DNA from 3 places in the Brevibacillus sp. FSL L8-0520 genome. Region 2 is predicted to be linked to each of the others. Evidence: riboswitches for the same ligand, from Rfam matches in the RefSeq annotation. Region 2 holds a riboswitch; each other region holds the start of a gene.

The links. Region 2 has a riboswitch for lysine ahead of NSQ24_RS06280 (amino acid permease). Riboswitches for the same ligand answer to the same signal wherever they lie in the genome.
Region 1: it holds a riboswitch for lysine, as region 2 does, so the genes downstream of both, NSQ24_RS08590 (aspartate kinase) here and NSQ24_RS06280 (amino acid permease) in region 2, are expected to answer to the same signal.
Region 3: it holds a riboswitch for lysine, as region 2 does, so the genes downstream of both, NSQ24_RS25615 (transporter substrate-binding domain-containing protein) here and NSQ24_RS06280 (amino acid permease) in region 2, are expected to answer to the same signal.

Annotation. Positions count from the first base shown of each region.
Region 1 is NZ_CP150171.1:1,706,479-1,716,327, forward strand. Features, by position in the region: gene NSQ24_RS08560 (enoyl-CoA hydratase) at 1-633, shown strand, start outside; gene NSQ24_RS08565 (electron transfer flavoprotein subunit beta/FixA family protein) at 756-1,523, shown strand; gene NSQ24_RS08570 (electron transfer flavoprotein subunit alpha/FixB family protein) at 1,543-2,502, shown strand; gene trxA (thioredoxin) at 2,720-3,037, shown strand; gene NSQ24_RS08580 (DUF2164 domain-containing protein) at 3,360-3,620, shown strand; gene uvrC (excinuclease ABC subunit UvrC) at 3,654-5,429, shown strand; lysine riboswitch at 5,524-5,711, shown strand; gene NSQ24_RS08590 (aspartate kinase) at 5,935-7,176, shown strand; gene NSQ24_RS08595 (DUF2507 domain-containing protein) at 7,358-7,804, opposite strand; gene NSQ24_RS08600 (succinate dehydrogenase cytochrome b558 subunit) at 8,206-8,817, shown strand; gene sdhA (succinate dehydrogenase flavoprotein subunit) at 8,836-9,849, shown strand, end outside.
Region 2 is NZ_CP150171.1:1,201,304-1,211,152, forward strand. Features, by position in the region: gene NSQ24_RS06275 (aminotransferase) at 1-810, shown strand, start outside; gene NSQ24_RS06280 (amino acid permease) at 904-2,346, opposite strand; lysine riboswitch at 2,462-2,650, opposite strand; gene NSQ24_RS06285 (cadherin-like beta sandwich domain-containing protein) at 3,029-6,910, shown strand; gene NSQ24_RS06290 (hypothetical protein) at 7,061-8,998, opposite strand; gene NSQ24_RS06295 (prepilin-type N-terminal cleavage/methylation domain-containing protein) at 8,999-9,823, opposite strand; gene NSQ24_RS06300 (type II secretion system protein) at 9,820-9,849, opposite strand, start outside.
Region 3 is NZ_CP150171.1:5,288,799-5,298,647, forward strand. Features, by position in the region: gene NSQ24_RS25580 (iron ABC transporter permease) at 1-167, shown strand, start outside; gene NSQ24_RS25585 (SDR family oxidoreductase) at 330-971, opposite strand; gene NSQ24_RS25590 (DUF4179 domain-containing protein) at 1,020-2,669, opposite strand; gene NSQ24_RS25595 (sigma-70 family RNA polymerase sigma factor) at 2,666-3,223, opposite strand; gene NSQ24_RS25600 (DUF4367 domain-containing protein) at 3,405-4,400, shown strand; gene NSQ24_RS25605 (amino acid ABC transporter ATP-binding protein) at 4,656-5,396, opposite strand; gene NSQ24_RS25610 (amino acid ABC transporter permease) at 5,417-6,157, opposite strand; gene NSQ24_RS25615 (transporter substrate-binding domain-containing protein) at 6,243-7,079, opposite strand; lysine riboswitch at 7,193-7,378, opposite strand; gene NSQ24_RS25620 (hypothetical protein) at 7,519-7,797, opposite strand; gene NSQ24_RS25625 (DUF418 domain-containing protein) at 8,269-9,402, shown strand; gene NSQ24_RS25630 (sensor histidine kinase) at 9,421-9,849, shown strand, end outside.

The DNA.
Region 1 (9,849 bases), 510 kb from region 2:
AAGGCGATTGTCGTTACCGGGGAAGGCCGCTTCTTTATCGCCGGCGCTGACATTAAAGAGTTTACCGAGCTTTCGCCGGCAGATGCGGAAGAAATGGCGAGGAGCGGCCAGAAGCTGTTTGACCGTCTGGAGAGCTTTCCCAAGCCGATTATAGCGGCCATCAACGGAGCCTGCCTCGGCGGCGGCCTCGAGCTGGCCATGGCTTGCCACATCAGACTGGCTGCTCCGGAAGCGAAGCTGGGTCTGCCGGAGCTGAACCTCGGACTCATCCCGGGCTACGGCGGCACGCAAAGACTGCCCCGGCTGGTGGGACGAGGAAAAGCGACACAGATGATCCTCACCTCGGAGATGATCGGCGGCGAAGAAGCGCTGCGGATCGGACTGGTGGAGGCTGTGTACCCGCTCGATGAACTGCTCGCAAAAGCAAAGGAACTGGCTGCGGTCATCGCCCAAAAGAGCTCCGTCACGATGAAGCTCGCTTTGAACGCGATTCATACAGGAATGACAGACGGTCCCGTTGCCGGTATCGAACAGGAGGCAAAGCTGTTTGGCCAAGCATTCGGGACAGAGGACATAAAAGAAGGAGTTGCCGCTTTTCTGGAAAAGCGAAAGCCGCAATTCGCCGATCGCTAGAACCTACATGGAAGGCACGGTAAAGGGATTCGTTGCCCAGCGTTTCCGGGGGGGGCACCAGGATGCAGCTCGCCGCAGTAGCATACGTGAGGCAGCAGCGTCACTATGAGGGAGGTATTCTTGTGAATATTCTGGTTGTCATGAAGCAAACGTTTGATACCGAGGAAAAAATCGTGATTCAAGACGGCAAAATCCAGGATGACGGCGTTGAGTTTATCATCAATCCATACGATGAATACGCCATTGAAGAAGCGATCAAGCTGAAGGAAGAGCACGGGGGCGAAGTGACCGTCGTCTCGGTAGGTCCGGATCGCGTGGAAAAAGAACTCCGTACCGCATTGGCAATGGGAGCGGACAAAGCCATTCTGGTGGATGACGAGTCGCTGTTCGGCGACGAGTATACGACGGCGAAGGTATTGGCCGCGGTAGCTCGCAAAACCGGCTACGACCTGATCCTGGGCGGACAAATGGCGGTCGACTCGGGAGCCGGACAAGGCGGTCCTCGCCTTGCGGAGGAGCTGGGCATCAACCATGTGTCCACAGCGGTCAAGCTGGAGATCAACGGCAGCTCCGTTCGCGTGGAGCGCGACGTCGAAGGGGATACGGAAGTGGTGGAGACGAGCCTCCCAGTTCTGATCACGGCACAGCAAGGGCTGAACGAGCCTCGCTATCCTTCTCTCCCAGGCATCATGAAGGCCAAGAAAAAGCCTTTGGAGCGCCTGACTGCTGACGATCTTGGCCTTTCTGCCGCAGATGTTGCGCCGAAGACACAGGTTGTCGATCAGACACTGCCGCCGAAGAAGGAAGCAGGCCGCATCCTTGCCGGCGAAATCCCGGCACAAGTGTCCGAATTGGTGCAATTGCTGCGAAATGAAGCAAAAGTAATCTAAGCGAGAGGGAGAGATTCTGATGAAAAAAGTACTGGTAGTAGCAGAAGTACGTGACGGACAATTGCGCAATGTCTCTCTGGAAGCACTCGCCGCAGCAGGGATACTTGCAGAGGGAGGAGAAGTGGTCGCTGCACTGTTCGGGCCGAATACGGCTTCACATGCCGAAGCTCTCGGACACCATGGAGCGGGCACGGTCTATGTGGTTGATCACGCCGATCTGGCACAATACACATCAGATGCTTACAGCCAGGCGCTGAAGCAGTTGATCGAGTTTGTCGGTCCTGACGCAGTCGTCCTCGGACATACGGCGATCGGCCGTGACGTGGCTCCTCGCGTTTCTGCACGCCTTGGATGGGGACTGGTTTCGGATGTTACCGCGCTCGAAGCGGGTCCAGTTTTCGTCAGGCCGATTTACGCAGGGAAGGCGTTTCAAAAGCGCCGTTTTGAAGACGGAAAAATCATGGTTACAATCCGTCCGAACAACATCGCCGCAGGTACTGCCGACACAGGCAAAACCGCGACGGTCGTGCCATTTGAAGTCGAGATCAAAGACCTTCGTTCCATCGTGCGCGAAGTCGTTCGCAAAACGAGCGGAAAGGTCGACCTTTCAGAAGCGAAGATCATCGTCTCCGGCGGCCGCGGCGTAAAGAGCGCGGATGGCTTCCAGCCGCTCAATGAGCTGGCTGACGTGCTGGGAGCGGCGGTAGGAGCGTCCCGCGGGGCCTGCGATGCCGACTATTGCGATTACTCCATGCAGATCGGCCAGACCGGAAAAGTGGTGACGCCGGACCTGTACATCGCCTGCGGCATTTCCGGTGCGATTCAGCATTTGGCGGGAATGTCCAATTCCAAAGTCATTGTCGCGATCAACAAAGATCCGGAAGCGCCAATTTTCCAAGTAGCTGATTACGGTATCGTGGGAGACCTGTTTGAGGTCGTTCCGCTGCTGACTGCAGAATTTAAAAAGGTTTTGGTGTAACCCTTGGCTTACGAACATCTGCAGCCTTGCTTCCTCTGAAGCGAGGCTGTTTTTTGCGGAGGCAGCCCAAGAAGGCGATAGGGAACGGGCGCTTCGGACAAACTATACTTTGACATGTCAGAAAGTGTCGCCGCACGTAGTCTTTTTTTACGGGGGATGGTATACTGAGTGGCGTGTGGAACCTTTTTCCGTACCGAATTTAAGGAGGTAATATTCCATGGCTATCGTTAATGCAACCGATCAGACCTTTTCCCAGGAAGTAGAGCAAGGCGGAACTGTCCTGGTTGACTTCTGGGCTCCTTGGTGCGGCCCTTGCAAAATGATCGCACCTGTATTGGAGCAAATCGACAGCGAAGTAGGCAGCAAGCTCAAAATCGTGAAAGTAAACGTCGATGACAATCCGGAGTCTGCAGGCCGTTTTGGCGTCATGTCCATCCCTACCCTGATCGTATTCAAAGACGGTCAACCGGTAGATAAAGTGATCGGTTTCCAACCGAAGGAAGCCCTCATGGGAACTGTCGGCAAACACCTGTAAGCCTTGCAATACGGTCTATAAAAAGCAGCATTCGCCAATGGCGGGTGCTGCTTTTTTCGGCTTGGCCAAGGATGGATACGGTGCTTTTTCAAACGGATGGGGAGAGATTCCGTCGAGTTTTCACTGAAAACATGGTAACATGGAAGGACAACGTATGTTCCCTCAATCTGCTTTTTTCAGATGTGTGCGGGGGAATTCGGTGCGCATTTCAAATTTGAGCCAGTCACCTCGATGTACCGAGATTGCCATACATGGTTTTCCTGCAAAATCTTTTATGAAAGAAACGTGTGACAAATGAGCGGGAGGAGGAACTCAGGTGAAAATGACAAAGTTTCCACGTGAACAGAGAGAGCATGTGATCAACCAGGTTCAGTTGTATTTTCAGGATGAGCGGGGAGAAGAGCTGGGGCGTCTGGCCGCAGAGCAGATGCTTGATTTTTTTGTGAAAACCCTGGGTCCTGTCGTTTACAATCAGGCGGTTGAGGATTGCCGCAAGCTGATGCTGGAGCGGATGAGCGCTCTGGAGGATGATTTTTATACACTGGAACAACCGCTTGCCCAGCACCGCAGAAGCGGTCTATGAGAGTAGAGAGTACATGAAAGGGAGGGAGCAGCCGTGAACAGCTCCTTGAAAGACAAGCTGGCAGTCCTGCCGGATAAGCCGGGCTGCTACCTGATGAAGAACGAAGAGGGCGAAATTATTTACGTGGGCAAGGCCAAAGTGCTGAAAAACCGCGTTCGCTCCTATTTTACCGGAAGCCATGACGGCAAGACGCAGCTGTTGGTCAGCGAGATTGCCGATTTTGAATACATCGTCGTCTCTTCAGCGATCGAAGCGCTCATCCTGGAGTGCAATCTGATCAAAAAGCACAATCCGCGCTACAATGTCAAACTGATGGACGACAAGACGTACCCCTACATCAAGATCACCAACGAAGCGCAGCCGCGGCTGGAGATTACCCGCAAAGTGCTGAAGGACAAGGCACGTTACTTCGGTCCGTACGCGAACGCGGGCGCGGCTTCCGAGGTGAAAAAGCTGCTGGATCGACTCTACCCGCTGCGCAAGTGCAAAACGATGCCGAAGCAGGTCTGTCTCTACTACCATTTGGGACAATGTCTGGCGCCTTGTGTGTACGAGGTAGAGGCGGCGGAGAATCAGCGGCTGGTCGAGGAGATTGCCCGTTTTCTCGACGGCGGCCACGAGGAAATGAAAAAGCAGTTGACGGAGAAAATGCAGCAGGCGGCGGAGAATATGGAGTTTGAACGGGCCAAGGAGTACCGTGACCAGATCCGCAGCATCGAGGCGGTCATGGAGAAGCAAAAGGTGACCTTCACCGATACGGTCGACCGCGACATCATCGGATTTTCTGTAGAGAAAGGCTGGATGTGCGTCCAGGTTTTCTATATGAGGCAAGGCAAAATGATTGAGCGGGATACGACCTCTTTTCCTTACTACGGCGGCGAAAAAGAGGATTTCATGTCCTACGTCAGCCAGTTTTACTTTGACAAGCAGAATGCCCTCCCCCGGGAAATCCTGCTGCCGGAGGAAAGCGATCCGGAGCTGCTCGCCGAGTGGCTGGGCGTGAAGGTGCATGCGCCGAAGCGCGGCAAAAAGCGGGAGCTGGTGCAGATGGCCAGCGAGAATGCCCGCATTGCCCTGCAGGAGAAATTTGCGCTCATGTCCAAGGACGATGCCCGGACGATTCAGGCTGTGCACAATCTGGGCCATATTCTCGGGATCGGAACCCCGCACCGGATCGAAGCGTTTGACAACTCCAACATTCAGGGGACAGAGCCGGTCTCTGCGATGGTCGTGTTTACAGATGGACGCCCGGACAAAAAAGAGTACCGGAAATTCAAGATCAAAAGCGTCGAGGGGCCGGATGATTACGGCTCGATGCGCGAGGTAGTCCGGCGCCGGTACACGCGCCTGCTGAAGGAAAACCAGACGCTGCCCGACCTGATCGTAATTGACGGAGGCAAAGGACAGATCAGCGCTGCGATGGATGTGCTGGAAAATGAATTGGGGCTCTACATCCCGGTATGCGGTCTGGCCAAGGATGAAAAGCACAAGACTGCCCAGCTCCTCTACGGGAATCCGCCCGAGCCGGTCGAGCTGAAGCGGGACAGCTATGAGTTTTACCTGCTCCAGCGCGTGCAGGATGAGGTCCACCGATTTGCGATTACGTTTCACCGGCAGGCCCGGACAAAGACGATGCTCTCTTCCCAGTTGGACGACATTCCCGGCATCGGCGAAAAACGGCGCAAGCTTCTGTTCCAGCATTTTGGTTCGCTGAAAAAGATGAAAGAGGCGACTGTCGAGGATTTCAGGCAGCTCGGGATTGGCGACAAGCTGGCCCGGGAGATTATCGCCCATCTCAGGAAGATGTGAGCTGAGAAATTGTTCAAAATAATATTTGAACCGGTGCCTTTTGCGTGATATAATCCCTTTCAAACAGAATATGTAACCTCACTTCCCTTTATTGGAGTGAGGTAGAGGCGCGAAAACCATGAGTACCACCCTGAGATCGGGATCGTTGACGGGTAGCGGAAAGGGGGATTCGCCGAAGTACGGAGGGAAGACCCGCTTCCTTGCGTGCTGGGCCTGTGTTGAACAAATACAGGACTGTCATCCGAGCAATACCCCATTGCCGGATGGAGAGCTATCTCACGAGTCTGCTGCGTGTAGATGACAGGGGCTGTACTGTCATGCTTTGTGCCAGCGGCTTGCGTGGTCCAGGGAAGGAGGAACCGATATTGTCTATTACGTAGGCAACGGCAGGTATTTTCCTTGTCGTTGCCTTTTTTGATAAGGAAAAGACTCATGCAACGTTTCGTTTCGACAGAGAATATCCATAGAGACATTGGTCTATTCAAGGAAAAGGGAGAGAAGCCGCATGGGGTTGATCGTGCAGAAATACGGAGGGACCTCCGTTGGTAGCATTGAACGCATTTTTCGAGTAGCAGACCGGATTATTGAATATAAAAAAGCGGGCCATGATATGGTCATTGTCGTATCCGCGATGGGCAAGTCGACAGATGTGCTGGTGGATATGGCCAAACAAATTTCCGCCTACCCTTCGGAGCGCGAGATGGATATGCTCTTGGCGACAGGTGAACAGGTCTCCATCGCACTTTTGTCCATGGCTCTGCATCAGCGCGGCTATGACGCCATTTCTCTCACCGGCTGGCAGGCTGGTGTCACAACAGAAGCGATCCACAGCAAAGCGCGGATCACGGAAATCAAAACCGAGCGGATTCAAAAGGAACTGGCCCGGGGACGTGTCGTCATTGTGGCAGGGTTTCAAGGGGTCAGTGCCGAAGGAGAAATAACCACATTGGGACGAGGCGGTTCCGATACTTCTGCCGTAGCGCTTGCAGCCGGCCTGAATGCCGACAGATGCGAGATCTTTACGGATGTGGCCGGCGTGTATACGGCCGATCCGCGGGTCGTTCCGTCCGCGCAAAAGCTGGACAGTATCTCATATGACGAAATGCTGGAGCTGGCCAATCTGGGGGCCGGTGTTCTTCACCCGCGCTCTGTGGAAGCGGCCAAAACATACAAAGTGCGGCTCGTCGTCCGATCCAGTTTTACGGCTGAAGAAGGTACGTACGTAGAGGAGGTTGCCAATATGGAAACAGGAAGAGTAGTAAGCGGCGTGGCACATGATGAAGATGTGGCAAAACTGACGGTCGTGGGCATGCCTGCGCGAGTGGGAACCCTGTCCCGCCTCTTCAATACGCTGGCTGACAACCAGGTAAATGTAGACATCATTATCCAAAGCTCCTATGATGCGGACGTGACGAACATCTCGTTCACGGTGGCTGCCAGCGACCTGCCAAAAGCGCTGGAAACCCTCTCCTCCAATCAGGCAGAGCTTGGCTTTGAAAAAGTCGATCATGAAGAGGGCCTGACCAAGGTATCGATCGTCGGTGCCGGCATGGTGAACAATCCGGGGGTTGCCGCCGAGATGTTCCGCGTCTTGGCCGAGCAGGACATCACGATCAAAATGGTATCCACCTCCGACATCAAGGTTTCTTGCGTGATTCCCGCAGAACTTACGGAACTGGCAGTTCGCAGCTTGCATACGGCCTACGGCTTGGACGTAAGCGAAGAAGCCGTGGTGCACAGTTTGTAAGCACAACCACATACAAGAGTCGCCTCCCCCCTTTTCGTTGAAGAGGGGGGTTAAATATGACCGTCTGGCTGTTCATTGCAGCGAGGCGCATTTGATTCCATTTTCCTGTTTCTTCTATATAAATATAGGGAAGCTGATCCGGGACTTTTGTTCAGGTGATGGCACCAGAAGAATCACGCATTCAAACAGCCAAAGAGATCAAGACGCTCCCCTTCTCGGCCAGCTCCATTCGCACCTCCGGCTCCCTGCCCTGCCACCTGTTGACGGCTCCGGCAATGATTCCGCATTCCAGGGCCAGAGAGCGCAAAATTCGTTCAGGCGGCATGTATGAAAAAATCGTGTGCGTCAATCGATATCGATAATGACGCTCTCCCTCCTCCAGGACATCCAGCTTGCCGAGGCCCAGCCTGATAAAAGGCATGACGAGGCCCGCTGCGGACTGGATCGGAATCTGACGGCCAATGTCTTTTCCCAGCCAGTGGAGAATGGCTTGCTCGCTTTCTCCCAAAAGAGTGCTTGTCAGTTTTTCGCGAAGCAGATGATAGCCCAGGTAGGGCATGTGAATGCGTTCGATGTCGGTAATGACACGGGAGGGGAGCAGTGCCCCGAGTTGTTCCTGTTCTTTCACCGGGATGCCTCCTTTTCTAGCACAGGCGGCCGGTGCTTGTCCCTTTTTGCAAAGGTTTTGCACCGAGGCCTGCGAGAGAATGCGGTCTGGTTTGTTACTTGATATAGTAGTATGAGAAAGAGAAGCGGGATATGACAGATTCATAGAAAATAGCAAATTTTTTTAGTCCATTCTAAAAATAGAATTAGTCTATTCATTGTCTTGACGCTCTATAAAGACAGGAGTACAATTGGTTTTGGTCAACGTTTTGCCCAACTTTTTTCCGTATTCCGACACAATTTGCCACGCCCAGGGAGAAAGTCGCCCTTCGATTATGTGTAACCATGGTGGCAATGGGTTAGGATAGTGGAGAAAAGCTCTATGAAAAGGACGCGACATATAATTGAAAGGGGGACCACTGTATGGCGAAAGGCCATAGCTTTTTGAGTCACAGGCTTCACTCATTACTCGGTTTGTTCCCAGTCGGGCTGTTTCTCTTGTTCCACTTGACAGCGAACTATCAGGCAACCCGAGGACCGGAAGCGTTCAATGAGGTCGTAGGATTGATTGAACATGTTCCGTTTTTGATTGTCTTGGAATTTGTCTTTATCTACATTCCCATCCTGTTCCACGCTGTGTATGGGATCTACATTGCTTTCCAAGCAAAGCACAACGTCGGCAGCTTCAGTCAATTCCGGAACCAGATGTTCCTGTGGCAGCGCCTGACAGGTATTATCACGCTCATCTTTATCGCATGGCACGTATTTGAGACACGTATTCCAAAAGCGATGGGTGCCGAAGTCAACTATGACATGATGGCCAATATCCTGAGCAGTCCTGTAATGATCATTTTCTACGCAATCGGGATTCTCAGCACCGTGTTCCACTTTTCCAACGGTATCTGGTCTTTCCTCGTTCACTGGGGAATCACTGTCGGCCCGCGTTCCCAACGCATTGCCACTTACGTAACCATGGGTATTTTCGTTATCGTTTCGTTCATCGGCTTAAGCGCGATGGCAGCGTTCATTCAATAGGGATAGGGGGACTCATACATGGCAAAAGGTAAACTGATCATTGTCGGTGGTGGCTTGGCCGGCTTGATGGCTACCATTAAAGCAGCAGAAAAAGGCGTTCCCGTCGAATTGTTCTCCCTGGTTCCGGTAAAGCGATCCCACTCCGTATGTGCGCAGGGCGGTATCAACGGTGCCGTTAATACAAAAGGGGAAGGCGACTCCACCTGGGAACACTTTGATGACACCGTATACGGGGGAGACTTCCTGGCCAACCAGCCGCCTGTAAAAGCAATGTGTGACGCCGCTCCCGGCATCATCTACATGCTGGACCGGATGGGCGTCATGTTCAACCGTACACCAGAAGGACTTCTGGACTTCCGCCGTTTCGGGGGAACCAAGCATCACCGTACCGCTTTTGCTGGTGCGACAACCGGTCAGCAGCTCCTGTACGCTCTGGACGAGCAAGTTCGCCGTTTTGAAGCGGAAGGTCTTGTGACCAAGTACGAATATTGGGATTTCCTCGGTGTCGTGTTGGATGAGAAAGGCACCTGTAAGGGGATTACGGCACAAAACCTGCGCTCTGCAGAAATTCGCTCTTTCCGCGCAGATGCCGTCATTATGGCTACCGGTGGACCTGGTATCATCTTCGGTAAATCCACCAACTCCATCATCAATACGGGTACAGCAGCGTCTGCGGCTTATCAGCAGGGCGTCATTTACGCGAACGGCGAAATGATCCAAATTCACCCGACTGCGATTCCTGGCGACGACAAGCTGCGCCTGATGTCTGAATCCGCTCGTGGTGAGGGTGGCCGCGTCTGGACATACAAAGACGGAAAACCGTGGTACTTCCTTGAGGAAAAATACCCGGCGTACGGAAACCTCGTTCCGCGCGACATTGCGACCCGCGAAATCTTCCACGTCTGTGTAGACATGAAGCTGGGTATCAATGGCGAGAACATGGTATATCTGGACCTGTCTCACAAAGACCCGAAAGAGCTCGACGTAAAACTGGGCGGAATCATTGAGATCTACGAGAAGTTTGTCGGGGAT
Region 2 (9,849 bases):
GAGCCCTGCTACGTATCATACGAGCCGGTTATCCGGCTGGCTGGCGGGGAGCCTGTCTTCCTGCGGACGAACGCTGAGCAGCAATTCAAGCTGACGCCGGAGGAGCTGGAAGCCCACATCAGCCCGCGGACCAAAGCGATTATCTTCTGCTACCCGAACAACCCGACGGGCAGCACGATGACTGCCGAGGAGTGGAGCAAGCTGCTTCCGGTGATTGAAAAGCACGATCTGCTGGTCATCTCCGACGAGATTTACGCCGAGCTGACCTATGGAAGAATGCACGACAGCATCGCGGCTCTGCCGGGGATGAAGGACCGGACGATCTTGATTTCCGGCTTTTCCAAGGCATTTGCGATGACGGGATGGCGGCTCGGCTATGTCTGCGCTTCTCCCGACCTGCTTGCGGGGATGCTGAAAATCCATCAGTACACGATGCTGTGCGCGCCGGTAATGGCTCAGATGGCTGCCTTGGAAGCGCTGCGTCACGGACAGGCAGACATGGAGCGGATGGTGGAGAGCTACCGTCAGCGCCGCAACTTCGTCGTTCAAGGGTTTCAGGACATCGGCCTGGCCTGCCATGAGTCGGAGGGAGCCTTCTACGCGTTTCCTTCCATTCGCTCTACGGGCCTGGAGGCAGCCGAATTTGCCGAACGCCTGCTGATGGAGGAAAAGGTGGCAGTGGTGCCGGGTGATGTGTTTGGCGACTGCGGCAAGGGCCATATTCGCTGCTCCTATGCGACTTCGCTGGAACAGCTGCAAAAGGCGCTGGAGCGGATGGGACGTTTTGTCCAAAAGGTTTCTGCCAAATAAGATTGGCGTGCATGGAAAAAGGCCGGGAGCTGATCCCGGCCTTGCCTGTTGGATGGTGAGCACATCATTGCAGGAGAGCAGGAGAGCCGCCGCTTATGATTGCTCGTTGGTCAAATCCACTTTGTGCAGCGGAACGACCTTGGTTTTTTTCGTGTATTTGTAGCCCAGCCAGACGAGGATGAAGAGCGGCAGGCCGATGTACGATACAAGTGCGCCGCCCCAGTCGATCGTCTCGCCGGTAAAGGCGGTGTAGTTTTGGCCAAGCACGACGATGAGGCAGATGATGAAGGCGAGGATCGGTCCAAACGGGAACCATTTCGCCCGGTAAGGCAGTTGCTTCAGATCGTAGCCTTGTGCCAGATACGCCTTGCGGAAGCGGTAGTGGCTCACCGCAATCCCGAGCCAGGCGATAAAGCCGGACATCCCGGAAGCATTCAAGAGCCAGACGTAGACGGTGCCATCCCCGAACAGCGAGGACAGAAAGGCAAACATCCCGATAAGCGTTGTCAGCAGGAGGGCGTTGGTCGGCACGCCGCGGCTGTTCACTTTGGCAAAAAGCTTGGGAGCTCTTCCTTCTTTGGCGAGAACATACAGCATCCGCGTAGACGCGTACATCCCGGAGTTGCCCGCCGAGAGGACGGATGTCAAAATGACGGCGTTCATGACAGAAGCGGCAAAGGCAAACCCCGCTTTTTCAAACACCAGCGTGAACGGGCTGACTGCAATGTCCGTAATGTCGCTGTTTATGAGATTCGGATTGTCGTACGGGATCAGCATCCCGATGACGAAGATCGCAAAAATATAGAACAGCAGGATGCGCCAAAAGATTTGCTTGATGGCTTTCGGAATGTTGCGGGCCGGGTCCTCGCTCTCGCCTGCGGCAATCCCGACCAGCTCGGTTCCCTGGAAGGAAAAGCCGGCGATCATGAAGACGCCGAGCATCGCCATAAAGCCGCCGCTGAACGGCGCATCTCCCTTGGTAAAGTTGTGGAAGCCGACTGCTTCGCCGCCCATAATGCCAAAAATCATCAATACGCCGACGATGATAAAGATGATGACCGTACTTACTTTGATCAAGGAAAACCAATATTCGGATTCGCCGTATCCTTTTACTGATAACATATTTAAGCCAAACATAAGGACGAGGAAAAGCGCGCTCCAGAGAATGGACGGCGTGTCCGGGAACCAGTATTTCATGATGAGCGCACCGGCTGAAAGCTCGACGGCAATCGTGATCGCCCAGTTGTACCAGTAATTCCATCCGAGCGCGAAGCCGAGGGACGGATCGACAAATTTGGACGCATAAGTGCTGAAGGAGCCGGATACCGGCATGAACGCCGCCATCTCACCGAGGCTCGTCATCAGGAAAAAGACCATCAGGCTGATCGCTATATAGGCAACCAAAGCACCGCCCGGACCGGCAGAGTGAATGGAGCCGCCGCTCGCCAGGAAAAGTCCGGTACCGATCGATCCGCCGATGGCGATCATCGTCAAGTGACGGGCTTTCAATCCGCGTTGCAATTGATTGGAAGACATAAAATAAAAACACGACCTTTCTCTTGATTTGCGGGAAGGAAGGCCGGAAATAAAAATACCACCACAAGCCAAAAACGGCAAAAGGGCGGTATGATCCAATCCCCACCAAGCCTTCACGGAAGATAGCACACCACGCTTGCTCGGCTGGCAAACGTGACAGTTCTGTCCCTTGTCGGGTACAGCCCCAGCCTGTGTGTACAGAGAATACACGGCAGACTTCGGCAGCTTTTCCTTCTTCTGGAGTCATCAATCTTCTCTGGATCTCGTACAGAATAATATAAAAGCCGCGACCTCTATCCTCATCGTGTCTGATGAGGATAATTGCTATGAGATTATGTTATGGTTCAAGTATATGGGTTTTTCCTTTAAAATCAAGTGTGATTTTGTGGCAGTGAGGTCCGGGACATCGCGACGGTCTATTATTTTTGGTTTATCGAAGCTGGAGAAGGGTACGAAGGAAAAGAGGGCCATGCTCTGACAGTATGAAGATTATGGTGTGGATATGACAGCTAATGGGATCGCAGGCTGCAAAAAAATGTGTAACAGATGCTACAAAAACCATCTAGTCATCTAAGTCTTTATTCATGGTAAAATAGTACCATAATTAGGAATGTTAGATGTCTTCCCTTCAAAGACACTGCATAGCTCGAACGCAAATAAAGGAAAGAGGTGAGCCGTTTTCATGAAGCGGAGTCTGCATCGACTGTTTTTGATGTGCCTCGCATTTCTGATCTGCTTTACCGGTTTTTCGCTGGAATGGACAAGCAGTCCTGCTATGGCTGCGTCGGCGGTAAATCGCACGAACGATCCGTTAAACGGGGATTGGTCCAAGCCGTATGCCGTAAAGTACGATACGACAGAGGCCGATCTGATGGTCCGGGTCGGGGATATCGACAATCTGGGCGGAGGCTGGCCGAACGGCTACGATCCATTTTCGGGAAAAAGCACAGGGGCCCCATATCCGAAAGTAACTCACCAGCCGACCGATCCGGCAGGAACGGACCAGCTGATGGTGATCAGCTCCTTTCAATATCCGGATTTGCGGAACCCCAAAAATGATGCCAATGATCATGTGGCGGACGGCTATACCCGAAACAATTACAGCAAGACAGCCAATCCGGTCGTTCCCATCAAGGTAACCTTTGACACGAAAAACACCCCGATCGAAGGGGCCATTCTCCAGATGTTCATCAATGACTATCAGCCGCGGAAGTATCCGGGGCGGGTCAAATATACAGCCGAGCTGAACGGCGTCCGGGCGCCGTTTCTGGAGAACGTTATCAACTCGCTCAACCAGCATGGGCCGATCGGAAAGCTGATCAGCGTCCAAATTCCGGATGAATACCTGCCGCTCTTGAAGGACGGAAGCCTGACCATCCTTCTCGATGACAAGACGACGCGAAATCCGTACGGAGACGGTGCAGCCATCGATTTTGTCAAGCTGCTGATCAATCTCGGAGAGTACAAGCACACCGGTACGATCAAAGGCAAGGTTACGGATTCGGGCTCGCCTCCCAAGCCGCTCGCGGGTGCTGTCGTATCTGCCGGGGGAATTGTTTCGGCAGTGACGAATGCGAAAGGCGAGTACATCCTCCAGGATGTCCCCGCAGGTCTGGTCTCTGTGGAAGCGGCCAAGGACGGGTACATCCCGCAGCTCAAGCTGATTGAAAACTTTGAGGCAGGAGACACCGCTATACTGGACTTTCAGCTCGCCCCGCAGCCAAGCGACAACGCCTACCTGCAAAATCTGACGGTAAAAGGGGAGACACTGGTCCCGCTTGAGCCCGGCTTTGACAGGTCGCAAGGCAGCTATGACGTTCATTTGAACAGCCATGTCCAAACTGTTGCGATCACCCCCACGCTCGAAGACAGCAGGGCGAGCATGACCGTAAACGGAGAGAGTCATCAGAGCGGCACCCCCAAGGTGATCCCGGTCAAGCCGGGTGCGACCAAGGTCACGATCGTCGTCACGGCGCAGGACGGAAAGACGAAACGCACATACGAGGTGACGATCCATACGCCGCTCACATCGGTGGACCTCGCCCGTTCCCTGTCCAAATCGGCGATCAAGCTGGGGGAAACGAGTGTAATCCGCTACACGGTCACGCCCAAGTCCTTTTCGGCTGAAGGATTGGCCGACAAACCCGCCGGCAGAGCAACGGGGATTCGTCCGTTCTTTTTGCTGAATCAGCCGTTTGTCTACGGAAAAGGCTATGACATCGGTTATGAACTGGACAAAGTGAAGGTGAACGGAAAGGGGAATTCGAACAACGGCGGACTTGCTTTGGGTGGAAGAGGAAAAAGCCATTTTCTCAGTGTGATGAGATCGGGCTATAGCGGCGAAGTGTCTGTCAACCAACAGCTCACTGCGGAACCGAGCGCAAAGCAGGATGACATTTTGGACACGCTGAAAGATTTGATCCGCTCGGGAGTCAAGGAAATCACCATTCCCCTGGTAGACGAAAGCCAGCTCGCCGATATGCTGAAGGGCCGCGATTCGGTCACGGTCAACGCCTTTGCCACTTTTGGTTTGTCTGTAGTCAACAACAGGGTAATCGCTAATTTTGCGGGCTATGGTCCGTTGCCGGAGACATTCGCCGTCACGGACGTTACGCTGACCGAGCCGTTCCCTGCGGAGGTGCCAATCGAGAGCATCGATAAGTCGTGGAGCAAGCGAAGCGACAATGGGACGCTGACGCTGAAGCTTCCGGACATCACCTACGAGCGCAAAGGGGATGTGTATCAGGCTGCGCCCGTTTCGTTTGGCATAACCGTGAAGCCGACCAGGACCGGCACGTACCTGCTGTCCGACTCGCAGCTGACGTACCGGGAAGGAAACGCGGTCAACAGCCGTTTCTTCAACAATTTGACACTGCAGGTGGATACGAATATTCCGCCAGTGACAGGACTGAAGGTCACCCCGGAAAAAGCCTCGATCCTCGTAGGGGAGACGGTCGGCTTGAAGGCCAGAATTACGCCTGACAACGCCGATCAAAGCGTGATCTGGACGTCTGCTGACAGCAAGGTCGCTACAGTCTCCTCCAACGGCATCGTCACGGGGGTGAAGCCAGGGCGTGCGGTCATTACCGCCAGAACACCGGACGGCAAATTCTCCTCCTCAAGTGAGATTACGGTAACGAGCAAGCCAGTCCTCGACCTTGCTGCGAACAATGGCTGGGATGCGATGTATCCGGAAAAAGCGGTTGTAACGGCGGAAGTCATCGATTTTCCAGAGTCGTTCCCGATGAAGCTGACAGTCAAGGTTGGCGGTGCTGAGCTCCCCGCCTCAGCGCTGTATGAAGCAAAGCCGTCTTCTTTGGGAGATGGGCGACAAAAGGTCACCTATACATTTGAAGTGGAAGCGGCTCGCAAGAAAAGCGGCGAGGAAATCGGCGAAGTGCTGAGAGTGGGGCCGACGCCTGTCCAGGCAGAGGCGAAAAACGCCAGCGGCAAATCGGCCGATCCTGTGAGCAATACCTTGCTGCTGAATCCCGTAACGGCATTTGCAGCGACACTGGAGCGAGAGGGTTCGCCATTGAATCAAAAGGGCAGCTTGAAGGCAGAGCCGACAACGCTGGTCATGGAAGACGTGAAGTTTTTCTGGATGCCCGGTGTCGACCTTTCGGAGGTGGGCGCATCCTCCCCGTGGGTTCCTTTTAATCTGGGCAACAAGGCGACCGGCATTCCCTTGAATCCCTCCGGTCCGACCACGCTTGTCGTCGGGATGTTTCAGGACTTTAACCGCGATGGAAACTATGCCCAACCGGATGGGACACCGGATGAAAATGAAATTGTCGTTCGCGAGGTGTCATTGGGACAACCTATCGTTCCGCCTGATTTTGAACTGAGCCAGGGCTTGACGCTGCCGGACAGCGCAAAAGTCATTGTCACCCCTGTCATGGATACCGTTGACGAGCATACGCAATGGTTTTACAGAGTAGGGACGGGCGAGTGGCAGTCTTTCCCGGTGGCTTTCGACAAGAACGACAAGGGGAAGGCAAGAGGAGAGTTTTTGGTCGATTACGTAAAAGTGAACGGCAAATACGTGGATACGCCGGTTGCTGTAAAGGCGGTAAATCCGCTGAATGGCGACATCCATTTGGGGATTCCCACCGTAAAAACGGCGATCATAGAAGTGCCCAAACCGGGAAGCGGCGGCGGTGGGGGTGACCCGGATTATGATGATTTGCCCAACCTTTACGTTAGAGTGAACAACGGTACAGCAGCTTTGGAAAACAGGGCTGTTCAAGTGGAGATCGGGTATTCGTTCCGAGCAGAGAAGGATCTGGAGCTGGCTGCAGCGAGATATGCGATTGGCGATTCCGATGGGGATGCGGACTTGCTGAGAGAAATCGTTGCGGGTAAAGGAACCAGTATTCTGAACGGGAAGCAAAACAAAATCGTCAAAAACCTGAAGACAAGCTCCGGTCAAAGTCAAACGTATCAGATCGCGATCTTTGTGAAGGTGAATATTTATCACTCTTTAACAGGCGAGCTATTGGAGAGCAGGCCGTATCAGAAGATCGAAACGGTCACCGTCAAAGCGAAAAACAACTTGAACTAGCAAAAAGAACCTGGAGCTGTGAAAGGCTTCAGGTTCTTTTTGGCTTGATAGGGTCGTTTCTATTTTTGGCCCGTACGGGGAGGGGCGAGACGAGGGGGAAGGCCGAAAAAGCCGAGCATCCCCGGACTCGCTCAGGATATCACTGAACGTTTACGGAACGAGCTCCACCTCGTCGGGGTGGGGACTGTACTGAAGATCGTACAGATCGACGAAGAACTCCTCGGCAACAGGCAGGCCGGGGGTCTCCTGCTCGAAAATCCTGCGGTTGAACTGAATGGCCAGACGGGAGGCGAGACGGTCGTCCTCGTTTCGTTTGGTGTTCAGCTCGATGTAGGAGGACGGGCCGCCAGTCGCAATGCCGCCCTGGATGCGGTTAAAGGAGGCAACCGAGTAGATTTCCATTGACTTTTCCGAATAGAGAAAGGCCGAGATGGGCGGAAGCGATTTCCACGCATCGACGCTGCTCGTATGATCGGTCTCCTCGGTGTAACGGGAGGTCAGGCTGATCTTGCCGGTTGCGACGATCGCCAGATTCTTGTCGTCCAGGTTGGTAATCTCCCGGATCAGCACATCGCCATCGACAAAAATGGTGCCGTTGATGCGGATGTCACCGACGATGTCCAGATTTCCTTTGATATAGATCGTTCCCTCAAAGGTGAAGGGCTCTCCGCTGTTTCTCTCGGAGGCGTCCGCATCCGGGATGAAGGAGCCCAGTCTGCCCATTTCAACCGTAGCCAAAGAATCCTCGTCCGAAGAGGCAGGTGCGATATACAGCTTGCGCACAGATCCCCCGGCCAATTCATCCCCGGTCAAGCGGGCGGTCAGGGATACGGCGGAGGAGCCGTCCAAGCCTTCCTTGCTGTCTTCGGCCAGAATCGCGATGGATTCGCTTCCGGTAGGAATGTCGATGAGGCGGAACCCTTCATTCAGATACGCGTAGTCCCCGCTGTGCTCTTCCAATTGAACGGACTCGTCTGCTGCTACTCTTTCTTCGTGCGAGCTTGCTTTTCCCTCACGTATCATTTGAGAGATGTATTGTTTCGTCGACTCTCCTCCAGGGAAGGACAGAGACCTGGCCGAATCGATTGTATTTTGCACGACGGGAGGCTCATAGCCGGGCTCGTACGGCCTGTCCGATGGCGCGGAGAGAAGCGTCTCTTTGCTGTCTTTGGGCAGCGTCTTGGGAGAAAAAAGCGACGCCAGGCTTTGCCGGTCAGAGATGAGTGCCTGGTCGGCTTCGTCTGCGAGCGTTGCAGCGGAAGGAGCCTCCTCCTCCAGTCTCTCAAGCTGATACAGTCCGCTAACCAGTCCGCCGGAACGATTCGCATTCTGTGAAAGCGACAGTACGCCTTCCAAATATGGAAGGTTCTTTTCAAAAGAGCCTGATGTCCACTCGGCGCCTTGCCCATCGGGGGTCTCCTCGCTGTACCGGTAGTGTGTCGCAGTGACCACATGGTGAGCCGTCACATTGCCGATGATGTTGGAGCCGCCGAACAGGCGCAGCTCTCCGGGAGTGCTGACTGCATAATGAAACGGTGCGGCGATCGTGTTTATGTACACGGTAGAATCCAGGCGAACCCGGCTTTTCACTACGGACAGGTCTTCGCTTCCGCGAGCCGGAATGCCGATCGCGGAGACCTTCAGCTTCAGCACGTATGGCTGTCCGGGATCTTTCTGCAAACGGATTTCGTCCAGAATGCGGTAACCGATGGCGAAGCCTTGGGCTGTCCCGTCCGGCAGGGGAGGGAGCATGGTTTGCTTGTAAGGGCCCTTCTCCCAGTCGGTGTCGTTCATTTCAGCGGCGATATTGCTTAGGACGTTCTTGATTTTTTCCTGGCCGCTCCCATCTTCCAGCGCTTGTGCAAGTTCCTCATCGTCAAAGGAAAGGTTTTGCTCGGCGTATTTTTGAAAGTAGGCCAGGCCCATGTCAGCCAGCATTTTCCCTTGAATCTCGTCTTCGGAGAATACGTGCTGCCGGGAGCTTTGCGCGACGTAGCTGAGGATGGACAGCCCGAGCACCGTAAACAGCACGACGATAAACAGGACGATCAAGAGCGCGCTTCCGCGTTCGTTGTTGAGGCGGTTCATCTACTCACTCCTCTGCAGATTGGAGACGGCGAATTCCGTTTTGACCAGGCGAATGTAGCTGTTGACTTTGCCGGATGCTTCTGTTCGCTCCAGCTCGGCCCTGACCTCCTCCAGATTTGGAAACCTCATCTGCTGCCCGTCGCGGTCGACAACCCTTTCTCCGTACGGTGCGACCACCAGATAGAGAGACAAGGTCTTGTTGTCCGCCGAGGTCAAAAAGAGTCCGCGGACGAGATAACCCGGTTCAAAGCGAAATGACTTGACCAGCCCGTCTGAAGGATCAGAGGGAGTAAAGCGGTAGACATTTCGTTTTACAAAGGATTGCGTGCTGCCGGACTCGGCATCGGAAGAGTCTTGATCGGAAGGGACATAGACAGTCGAGCTGGTGAAAACGACAAGGCCAGTAGAGAACTGGGGCGATACGCCGATTTCTCGGGTGCCTTCTTCCGCGTCTATTGCTCCGTACCCTCCCGCTCCCGCTCCTCCCTGTTCGGCCAAAAGCAGCTCGCCGGCCTTTTTGCTCTGCATGATCTGGCGCAAAGTGTCCATTTCCTCGTTTTCGGAATCGAGTGAACCGCCGTCTTTTTCCAGTTCAAAATAAGTCGCTCCCTGCACAGTCCGCATCACTTCACCGATGGCAAAGTCAGCGACATTGCGCAGGTCAGTCTGTTCCCGCGTCTGGTTGAAGACCTGGACGCCTGAGACGTAGACAGAGGTTAACGGGATCAGGATGATCAGAAAGATGAACAGGGAGGCGAGCGTTTCCAGCAGCGTCATCCCGGATTGATCACGCAGGAGGCGAGAGATTCGAGTCCTCAGCTTCATGGCGTTGTTCCTCCTGTCCGGGGATC
Region 3 (9,849 bases), 1.3 Mb from region 2:
CGAGACACCAACTGTCGCTCCCCATCGCGATTCTGATCGGCGGATGGCTGCTGTTATTCGCAGATACCATCGGGCACAATCTCGTGGACCCCGAAGGCATTCCGGCAGGGATCATGGTTGCTCTGATCGGAGCGCCGTACTTTATTTACCTGTTGCTGAGAAAATGACGCAAAACCGTTCAGTCAACCGTTTTGTTGCCACCAAAGGCTCATCCCCCTTACCTGAAAAATGGCGGATGAGCCTTTTCCTGCCCAACCTGTACCCCGTTCGTTTTCCTTGCCCAGGCAAGCAAACAGCCCGCACATACTCCCCTACTCCCGCCACGCGCTTTACAAGGAACCAACAGCCTCTTCAACAGGTGTTTCTCCCGACAGAAGTTCAAAGGTTTTACGGTATGTGTTTTCCGCATTGATGACTGCAACTATTACTTGGGCCACATCAGCACGGGGGATGCCGACCGTTCGATCTCCCGTTATCCGCTCGGCCGCTTGGATTTTCCCCGTTCCCGGAACGTCCAGCAGCCTGCCAGGCCGGATGATTGTATAGTTGAGCCTGGTTGATGCCAGCTTTTCATCGGCGTCTCCTTTTGCCTGATAGTAATGTCTCATCGATTCCGGCCCCTTTTCGGGCGTATCGGCGTTCATCGAGCTTACCATGATGAATCGGGTAATGCCTTTCCGCTCCGCCGCTTCAATCATTTTGATTGCTCCCAGGCGATCGACGAGCTCCGTTTTATCGCTGCCCGTATGCCCTCCCGAACCGGCTGTAAAGACAATAGCATCGACATTTTCCAGTGCATGGCTGAAATCTTCTTCTAGATCGGCGACGACCACTTCGCCACCCAACGCTTCCATTTCTTCTGTTTGATTTTTATCGCGAATCATCGCTACGGGATGGAAGCCTTTTTGGCCAAGCAAAGACACGACCTGCTTTCCTATTTTTCCGTGCGAACCTACCACTAACACATTCATATTGGATTCCCCCTTTGGGCGTATGCGGATTACTTTTGGCTATACCGATTATTGCCTGATCTGCCAAAGAAAATGTGCATTTTTATCAGGCAGCTTTATCTTCCACTCTCCACCGGGAAGCTGCCTTTCTACAAGGACAAGCGATAGCGTTACTTCTTTTGCCTCTTTGGGCACTTCTTTGACGATCAGGGTCGTCACCGTATGACTTCCCTTCTGATCCGAATAGCTTCTTGTTTTCTCTACATCAAACTCCGCTTTATACACGTTTCCCTCTTTATCCGTGACCAGCCATTCTGGAGGATCGTTGCCAATAGATTTCTGGATAGAATCAACCGTAATCCTGTAGGTAGAGAAGGCAGACTCCGTTGCTTTTTCTTCCCGAACGTCTAGTACCTCGTAGTGATTCCCTTCGTATTCCCCTCCCCGTAAGCCTTCGCCATGAAGAGGAACAACCAGCGAGAAATCTGCCCTTTCGGTAATGAAGACGTCTTCCAAATGGAAAAACACGTCTTCTGCCGGTTCTTCAAACGGTGCGAAGTAATAGGTCATTTTGTTGCTGCCCGCTTGCTGCTCGTTTGAGCCGGGAAGTGTATAAATCAACCCCGACTCGAATTGATAATTGCTGTTTTGGCGGGAATCTGCGAGTATGTTGCCTTCTTTATCACGGATCGTAAATTCCGGGTGATGGGATGAGAGCAGTCGAGTGGCCACCTCTTCCCTTGCGCCCTTTGCTTTCAACTCTTCCACTTGCCGCACTATTTTCTCCCTTGCTTCCAAGGTCCACTCCGTCTCTACTTCCAATGCGGTCGCACTTGGCGCATATGTGATTTGTCCCAACTTGACGGTCATTCCCTTTGGGCTTGTGTACTGCTCTTCAACCTTCAGCTTTTTGGTTGCAGCAATACCTTTGCGCAAATCAACAGGAATCTCCATATTCAGATGGGTCTTATGCAGCTCCTTGGAACCGATGCCCTTAATCTCCAGATGGACTGTGACCTGCTCAGGGGGATTTTCGAGAGGAAACACCAGGTCTGCATACTTATCTGTCCTACGAAACAGCGGGCTTCGCCGGATTACCTTGTCATTTGCGTCCACAACATATACGTTGTTTGCTCCATAGGCAGGAAAAAACTGGTCCGGGAGTATCCGTCCTTGCGCATCCTCCAGGACATACGACAGCACAATCCTGGTGGGATCGGCTATGACTTCCTTTACCCTCAGCGTTATTCCGTTGTCCGACACCGCTTGATTCAGTTCGGTGGAGAAGCCTTGTTTTGCCGCTTGTCTCAAGCCTGCCTCGCCTGTGATCGTCTGGAAAAAGGAAGACAGAAAAGCAGCAAACGCAGGAGAAACCTGGGTACCGATCGCCATAACCAGCACAGCCGCCGCGACAACAGATGAGACTAGCAGTCCTCTCCTTTTGGCTGGCCCCCCGCCCTTCTTCAGCACTGGATCAGATTTTTCTACTTCTATTCCTTCGTCTTGGATTTGCTGCATCACCTCGTTTGCAAAATCGTCAGGGAGCATCTCCATCATCCATCCATCCCGGATCAATTCAACCTCTTCACTCACCCTCGCATAGACAGCCTGGCATTTCCTGCAATGGCGCAAGTGAGCCTCCACCCGCAGAGTATCGGCCGCGTCTGTTTCCCGGTCTGCATAGGTGGGCAGAAGCGCTTGGCATTCCTCACATTTCATACGGACCACCCCTTTGGCGAGCAGCGCATGGTATTCGCTCGTAATTTTTGTTTGGCGCGATGCAGCTTTACCTGGATTGTACTGACGGGGATGCCAAGGATGTCGCTGATTTCCTGGTAAGAAAGGTCATTGCTATAGCGGAGAAGCAAGACAAGCCGATAGCTCTCTGGCAACGCGTCTAGCATTTCCCGCATTTCGGAAGCAAACTCCTTTTGAATATAGGCGCTTTCCGGCGTTTGTTCATTCGTCATCGAAAGCTGATCGATCTCATGAAAATCTACAGTCTGAAGCCTTTGACTTTTCTGCATATCAATGCAATGGTTGATCGCGATCCGACAGAGCCACGGGTAAAACTTTCTGTTCAGATCATAGCTGGCGAGCTTTTGAAACGCTTTTATAAAGCATTCCTGCGTCAGGTCTTTTGCCTCTTCTCTTGAGTGAACCATGCGGTACAGGACGTTGTATATTCTGTCTTTATATTTGGTAATGAGATGCGCATACGCCTGTTTGTTGCCGTCCAACACCTGAAGGACCCAGTTCCGATCTTCATCCATCGATGTTCCTCCTTTTCACGCTCCCTACCCAACCAATACTGAAAAACCAAACAAAAACTTACACCTTTTTTCCACAAATCGCCGAATGAGCCAATCAATCATTTTTACTGTAAGATTCACAAGCGCAATTCAGTAATGAGGAGTGTATGCCAAATCATGTAAAAAACAGGAGGCTTCTGAAATGAAAAAGAAAACGAATCTCAAAAAACAAATTTCTGCGTATGCACTTGGAGCGATGTTGATCGTGTCGATTTCTCCGGCAAGTGCGGCGAGTGATGCAAAATCACCGCTCCCGCCATCTTCAGCACCATCCCTAAACCAAACGCAGTTGCCGAAACAACCTGCCTCTTCCAAAGCGGAAGACAAGGCTACCGTCATTTCCAGGCAAGCCGGATTCGAGCTGCACTTTCCCAGCTACATTCCGGGAGACAGGACATCCGTTACTCTGCGTTTCTCGGAGAAAACCAAACATGTCGCAGGTTCTTTTTTCAGTCAAACAGAATTGCCGTTCTACCTGGAAATGTGGAAAGGCGATTTCGCCGCAGAGAGCAAAGGCTTGACCAGGATTGCAACCAAGAAGGGGCCAGCCTACCAGGGAGTGCAAAAGGAAGCGCACGGCGATGTACATGTGTTGATCTGGGAAGAGGAAAACGGCATTCTTTATCGTTTGACCAGCAGGCTTTCGCCCGAGGAATTGGTCAAAATCGCCGAGTCTGTGGAAAAAGGCAATAAAGTAAACGTCATTGAGGATTCGGACGAGGAGCAAGTACTGGTACATGAGCTTGATACCGCCAAAGCCTCGGAACTGTTTGGCGCGGCTGTCAAATTGCCGGCCTATCTACCCGGCAACGTGAAAAAAGAGAACGTCAAAATTAGCGCCAACATCTACAAAGGCAGCTCGACCATCACGATTTACGACGGGGCAGCAGGGATCACAGGAAGCTACTTCTCTCTGGTGCACGAAAAGAGAACTCTCTCGAAAGAGGATACCGCAGACATGAAGCCTGTTCAACTTGGCCAGGGAACTGCCTTCGTCGGAACGGCACCTCTGTCAAGCTTTATGCATCCTGAATTAAAACAGCTCCCGGTATTGGTATGGGAAAAAGACGGCGTGGTGTATAGCCTGAAAGCGAACGCCCCCATTGATGAGCTAAAGAAGATGGCCGAGTCGCTGTAAACTTGCCCTCCTGGTCTTGTGCGTAATCAATGTCCCCGGAGAACGGGCGCGATAAGTGTTTTCTTTACATGAACTTGCCAAATGTGATAACAAATACGAAAAGCCAGGCTCCCTCACCGGAGGAACCTGGCTTTTGGCGTAAAAACTGCCTTCACTGCGTTCTTTTTATAATGATGCGCGTGCAGGAGACGCTCACCGCTCAGCAACGTATCAGACACTCTGGAACGTATCAACATTCCGAAACGTATCAGACACTCAGGAGCTGCGCAACGTCCGCTTCAAGAATTCTCTCGTCCGCTCTTGAGTCGGATGGTTGAAAATTTGCTCGGGACTTCCTTCCTCTGCGATGACTCCCTTGTCCATAAAGACCACGCGATCGGAGACTTCCTTTGCGAACTCCATTTCATGCGTGACGATCAACATCGTCAGACCGGATTCGGCAAGCTGCTTCATCACCTTCAGCACCTCGCCCACCATTTCCGGGTCAAGCGCCGATGTCGGTTCATCGAACAGCATCACATCCGGTTCCATGGAAAGAGCCCGCGCAATGGCCACGCGCTGCTTTTGCCCGCCCGACAATTGATTCGGCCTGGCGTTCACATACTTGTCCATCCCGACAATTTTGAGATACTTCATCGCGACTTTTTCAGCTTCATCCTTGGATCGCTTTAACACCTTTACTTGCCCGACCACGCAATTGCTCAGCACATTGTGATTATTGAACAGGTTAAACTGCTGGAATACCATGCCCAGCTTTCGGCGGTAGGTGAAAATGTCGTGCTTCTCGTCTAAAATGTTTTCACCCTTATACATAATTTCCCCGCCGCTCGGCTTTTCCAATAGATTGATGCATCGAAGCAGCGTTGATTTGCCCGATCCGGAGGAACCGATAATCGTGACGACTTCTCCTTTTTTGACCGAAAAATCGATGTCCTTTAATACCTCGTGACTGCCAAAGTATTTGTTGACGTGTTTAATTTCTATGATGGCCTCCATATGCTCGCCTCCTTCCTCGATTATTTCTTGCCTTCTACCTGCACGGGATTCGCCATTACGGCGTAATTGTCCGGGCCTTCCAGCTTTCTTTCGAAATAGCGCAAAATTTTCGTGACGATCAGGGTCATGATGAAATACATCACACACGCAACAAAAAAGGACTCGAAATATCTGAAGTTATTCCCGGCAATCGATTTGGTCGTGAAATACAATTCGGTGACCGAAATGACATTGAGTACGGAAGTATCCTTGATATTGATGACAAACTGGTTCCCCGTTGCCGGCAGGATATTGCGAATCACTTGCGGCAGCACGACATTCATCATCGTTTGAACGTGATTCATCCCAATCGCATGGGCTGCTTCAAACTGTCCCTTGTCAATCGAAATAATCCCGCCGCGAACAATCTCGGCCATGTACGCTCCCGTATTAATCGACACGACGAAGACGGCGGCCAGAATCCGGTCCATATCAACCCCGAATGCCAAGGCGGAACCGTAGTAGATGACCATCGCCTGCACAATCATCGGTGTTCCCCGGAAAAATTCGATATACGTAGCTAGAATGGCATTGACTGCTTTCAAAATCGCCCTTTTGGCTCCCCGCTCCGGAACGGGGATCGTCCGGATAAGCCCGATCAATAGGCCAATGATGGCTCCCAAAATCGTTCCGAGCAAAGCGATGAATAGGGTCATTCCCGCTCCGCGAAGGAACATGGGCCAGTTTTCGGAAATGATTTTTACAATCCACTCGAAGCTCATCGTTCTCCTCCGTTCATGCAGGGAAGCTCCCCTGCCCTATGCGCATAAAACCGACTGCATGGAGATGCAGCCGGTTCGCAAGCGATTATTGTGCTGCTGGTTGATTTTTGATGGCTGTATCCATGATCCTGGTACGCTCTTCCTCCGAAATGCCGGATAAAATCTCATTGATTTTTTTCGTCCATTCACTGTCTTTTTTCACGCCGACAGCGATGGCCGTATCATCTTCCGAGGTCGTAAATCCATCCGTAAACTCGACCATGGCAAAGTTCGGGTTGGCCGTGGAGGCACTGACGGCTTCCGGACGCTCAGAGACGTAACCGTCAATCATTCCGGATTCAAGCGCTACGCGCATCGCCGGGAAGTTGTCCATCGCAGGCTCCTGAACGACGCCCTCGATTTGATTGATCACGGAATAGTGGAATGTATTCAATTGGGCAGTCACTTTTGCCCCTTTGAAATCCTGGATCGAAGTAGCGTTCTCGTATTTTCCGCCTTTTTTCACGACCATGACCAAATTGGATTTATAGTAGTTGTCCGAGAAATCGATCGTTTGTTTGCGCTCTGCAGTTGGAGACATCCCTGCAATGATCGCATCGATTTTGCCGGAGGTTAATGCAGGAACAAGGCCATCCCACTCCGTTTTCACGATGACCAATTTTTTGCCCAGGCCATCCGCAATCTTTTTCGCAATTTCTACATCGTATCCGCCTGCGTACTCCGCATTGCCGTCGATTTTCACAGCACCGTTGGAATCGTCCATTTGGGTCCAGTTGAACGGAGCGTATCCCGCTTCCATCCCTACCTTGAATGTTCCCTCATCGGTTGAGGCAGATTGCGAGCTGCCTCCGCCTGTCCCACATCCTGCGAGCAAAAGTACAGCGGATAGAAACATAGCTATGAATGATGACTGTTTTTTCATGGTTCATTTTCTCCTTTGGCTTCTGGTTTTTTGGCTGAAAAAATGCAAAAAGCGACCTGAGATAGACTCAGGTCGCACTACAAACATAGTTGCCCAAATACCTCTCTTTTCCCAGATGAGATAGCACAACTCAATAAATCGGGTCATTTATTGAGACAGTCCTGCAGCTCTTAACTGCAGACCCAGCAATGCAATACCGAGAAATATTGCAAGCTTCGGCGACATTTCCTTCTCCCTGGCATCAACGCTTTCTCGAACTCCGCCAAGGACTGTTAAATATCGCAACCTCTACCTCACTGTTTTAAGTGAGGTCCATATTCAATTATGTTTTTGAGTTTACAATGTTATGTTAATTCTGTCAACCTGGGTCTTTTCTCCAAATGATGCTGGCAGACTATTTTTTGCGTTCCTGTATGCGCAAAAAGACTTATTCCTCTCATCAATGTATGGGGGCGAGGCTCTCCATGAATGTTTTCCGCTCTTCTTCGTTGCTGTTTGACTGCAGATGATAATAGCGAAGCTCGTTGTATTTCGTCTGACTGTCCAAGTCTTGTTTCGGCAGAAATACTGCTTCCCACACACCTTGTTTGTTTAACGAATTATCCATATCTACCACATAATTGCCGACTATCTCAAACCGATCATCGGATTTCTGACTGTTGCCTTTATTTGCGTACCACTCGATCATCGGATGGTAGTCGTATGTTGATTTCTTCATTTGCAGAAGTTCAATGTACGTATCGCTGTTTACGTACGAGATTAAGAGAGACCCTTCATTTAGATCCAAGAGCGTTTTTTGTTCAGTATAACCATCCGGCAGAGACTCCGGTAAGAATACTTGAAAGCTCAGTTTTTTTATTTTATCAATGCTTACAGTAGAGCTCGCACAAGCAGCCAGCAGGAAACAGACGACGAACGGTACCAATCTCCTTATAAACATAGCATCACCCGTATTTTATCATTTGTTACTTACCATAGCGGGGACTCCCATCCTCTTCCTGTCCCTTGGAAAACAGCCTTGAGCCAATTCCACCATCTGAGGCCGACCAGCAAACGGCTTGATTTGATTGCTTGTTACAAACTTTATGACACGAGTCATAAACATCTCTTTACAGGTGTGAATGTTCCCTCGCTCTTTTCATGGCTACACTAAGACTACATGAAATTCATACGCAAAAGGGTGAGGGATATGGAACAACGCAAAGAAAGAATCCGTCTTCTTGATATTCTGCGAGGCTTTGCAATCCTCGGGACGTTAGGGACAAACATATGGATTTTCGCCCATTTGGGGGATCTTACCTACCTTACGACATATGATTATTCTGGGTGGTGGGCAAAAGACGATCTCATCAGGATGATCGTGTTATTTCTCGTCAACGGGAAGCTGCTGGGATTGTTGACAATCATGTTTGGAGTAGGACTTGAGCTAAAATATCAGCAAGCCATTCGCAAAGGGAACGCTTGGCCTGGAATCTATATTTGGGTATCCTCGCTTTTATTCCTGGAAGGCTTGCTGCATTTTACCCTGGTCATGGAGTATGACATCTTAATGAGCTATGGCATAACTGCAATGATCGTCGCCTACATCGTCAAAGGCGGCGACCGCTTGATATCCATAACGATGAAAGTGCTTGGAAGCCTGCATGCAACTGCCATCCTGGGGATCCTGGTGATTAGTCTGATTGATGCCAATATGACACTGCGCGGTTCTGACGAAGTCATCGCTCTTTATAGAGACGGCTCTTGGCTGCAGCAAGTCCATTATCGCCTGTCTCATTTCGTCCCGCTTAGATTGGAAGCGATCTTCACGATTCCCATGAATGTCTTTTTATTTTTGCTTGGTGTTCGCTTCATGCGTGCGGGGGTCTTTTCTCAAGATGAGAACGGCAAAAAACAGCGCGACAAGCTTTTCAAACTGGGAATGTTTATCGGCTTGCCTTTAAACCTGTTGATTTTTATCCCTGGAGGCGTTTTTGATCTCCCTGTTCGCTATTTATTCGCGCCCCTTCTTTCCGTAGGGTATTTGGCGATTATTGGAAGAATGATACAATATACGAAGTTGAATTGGCTTTGGGGCCTTCTTGAAAATGCCGGAAAAATGTCTTTAAGCTGCTATGTCATGCAAAATATCATTTGTTCCATTCTTTTCTACGGTTGGGGTTTTGCTCTTGGCGGAAAGCTGGATTCCGTGACAATTATCGTAGTTTGGATCGGAATATCCGTATTCCAAATACTGTTTGCAACGGCATGGCTTCAAGGTTTCAGGTTTGGACCTATGGAAACGCTCCGTAGACGTGCAATAGGGATTTTCGATACGAGATAACCGCTCTGGAGGCTATCAATGATAAGGAAGCTCTACCCGAGAGAACAAATCAAAAACTATCTGCTCTTAGATGTCATATCGGTTGTGTTTTTGTTTTATTATGTTCTACGTTCGAATTCAACGCTTGGTCTCTCGGGAAGCTTCATTCTTCTGCTGGCATTCCTCGTTTCATTTTACATGGGGCTTTGGTATCGGAATCTATACCTTTTGGCGGCCGTTCTCACCGGCTTTGTTACGCTTGCTCTGCTCGGTATGTATGTCGGTCCGAATCTCCTGTTTTATGGGTTCATCTTTGCTGATCTTCTGGGAAGATCAAAGTCCAAATGGCATATTGGTGTAGGGATTGCAGCCATCGCCCTCATGTTTATGGCTGTTTTCTGGAAGAGAACGGGCAACCTTCTCGATGAGAATTCGATCCTTCTCCCGTTTATGATTATTCAAATGTTT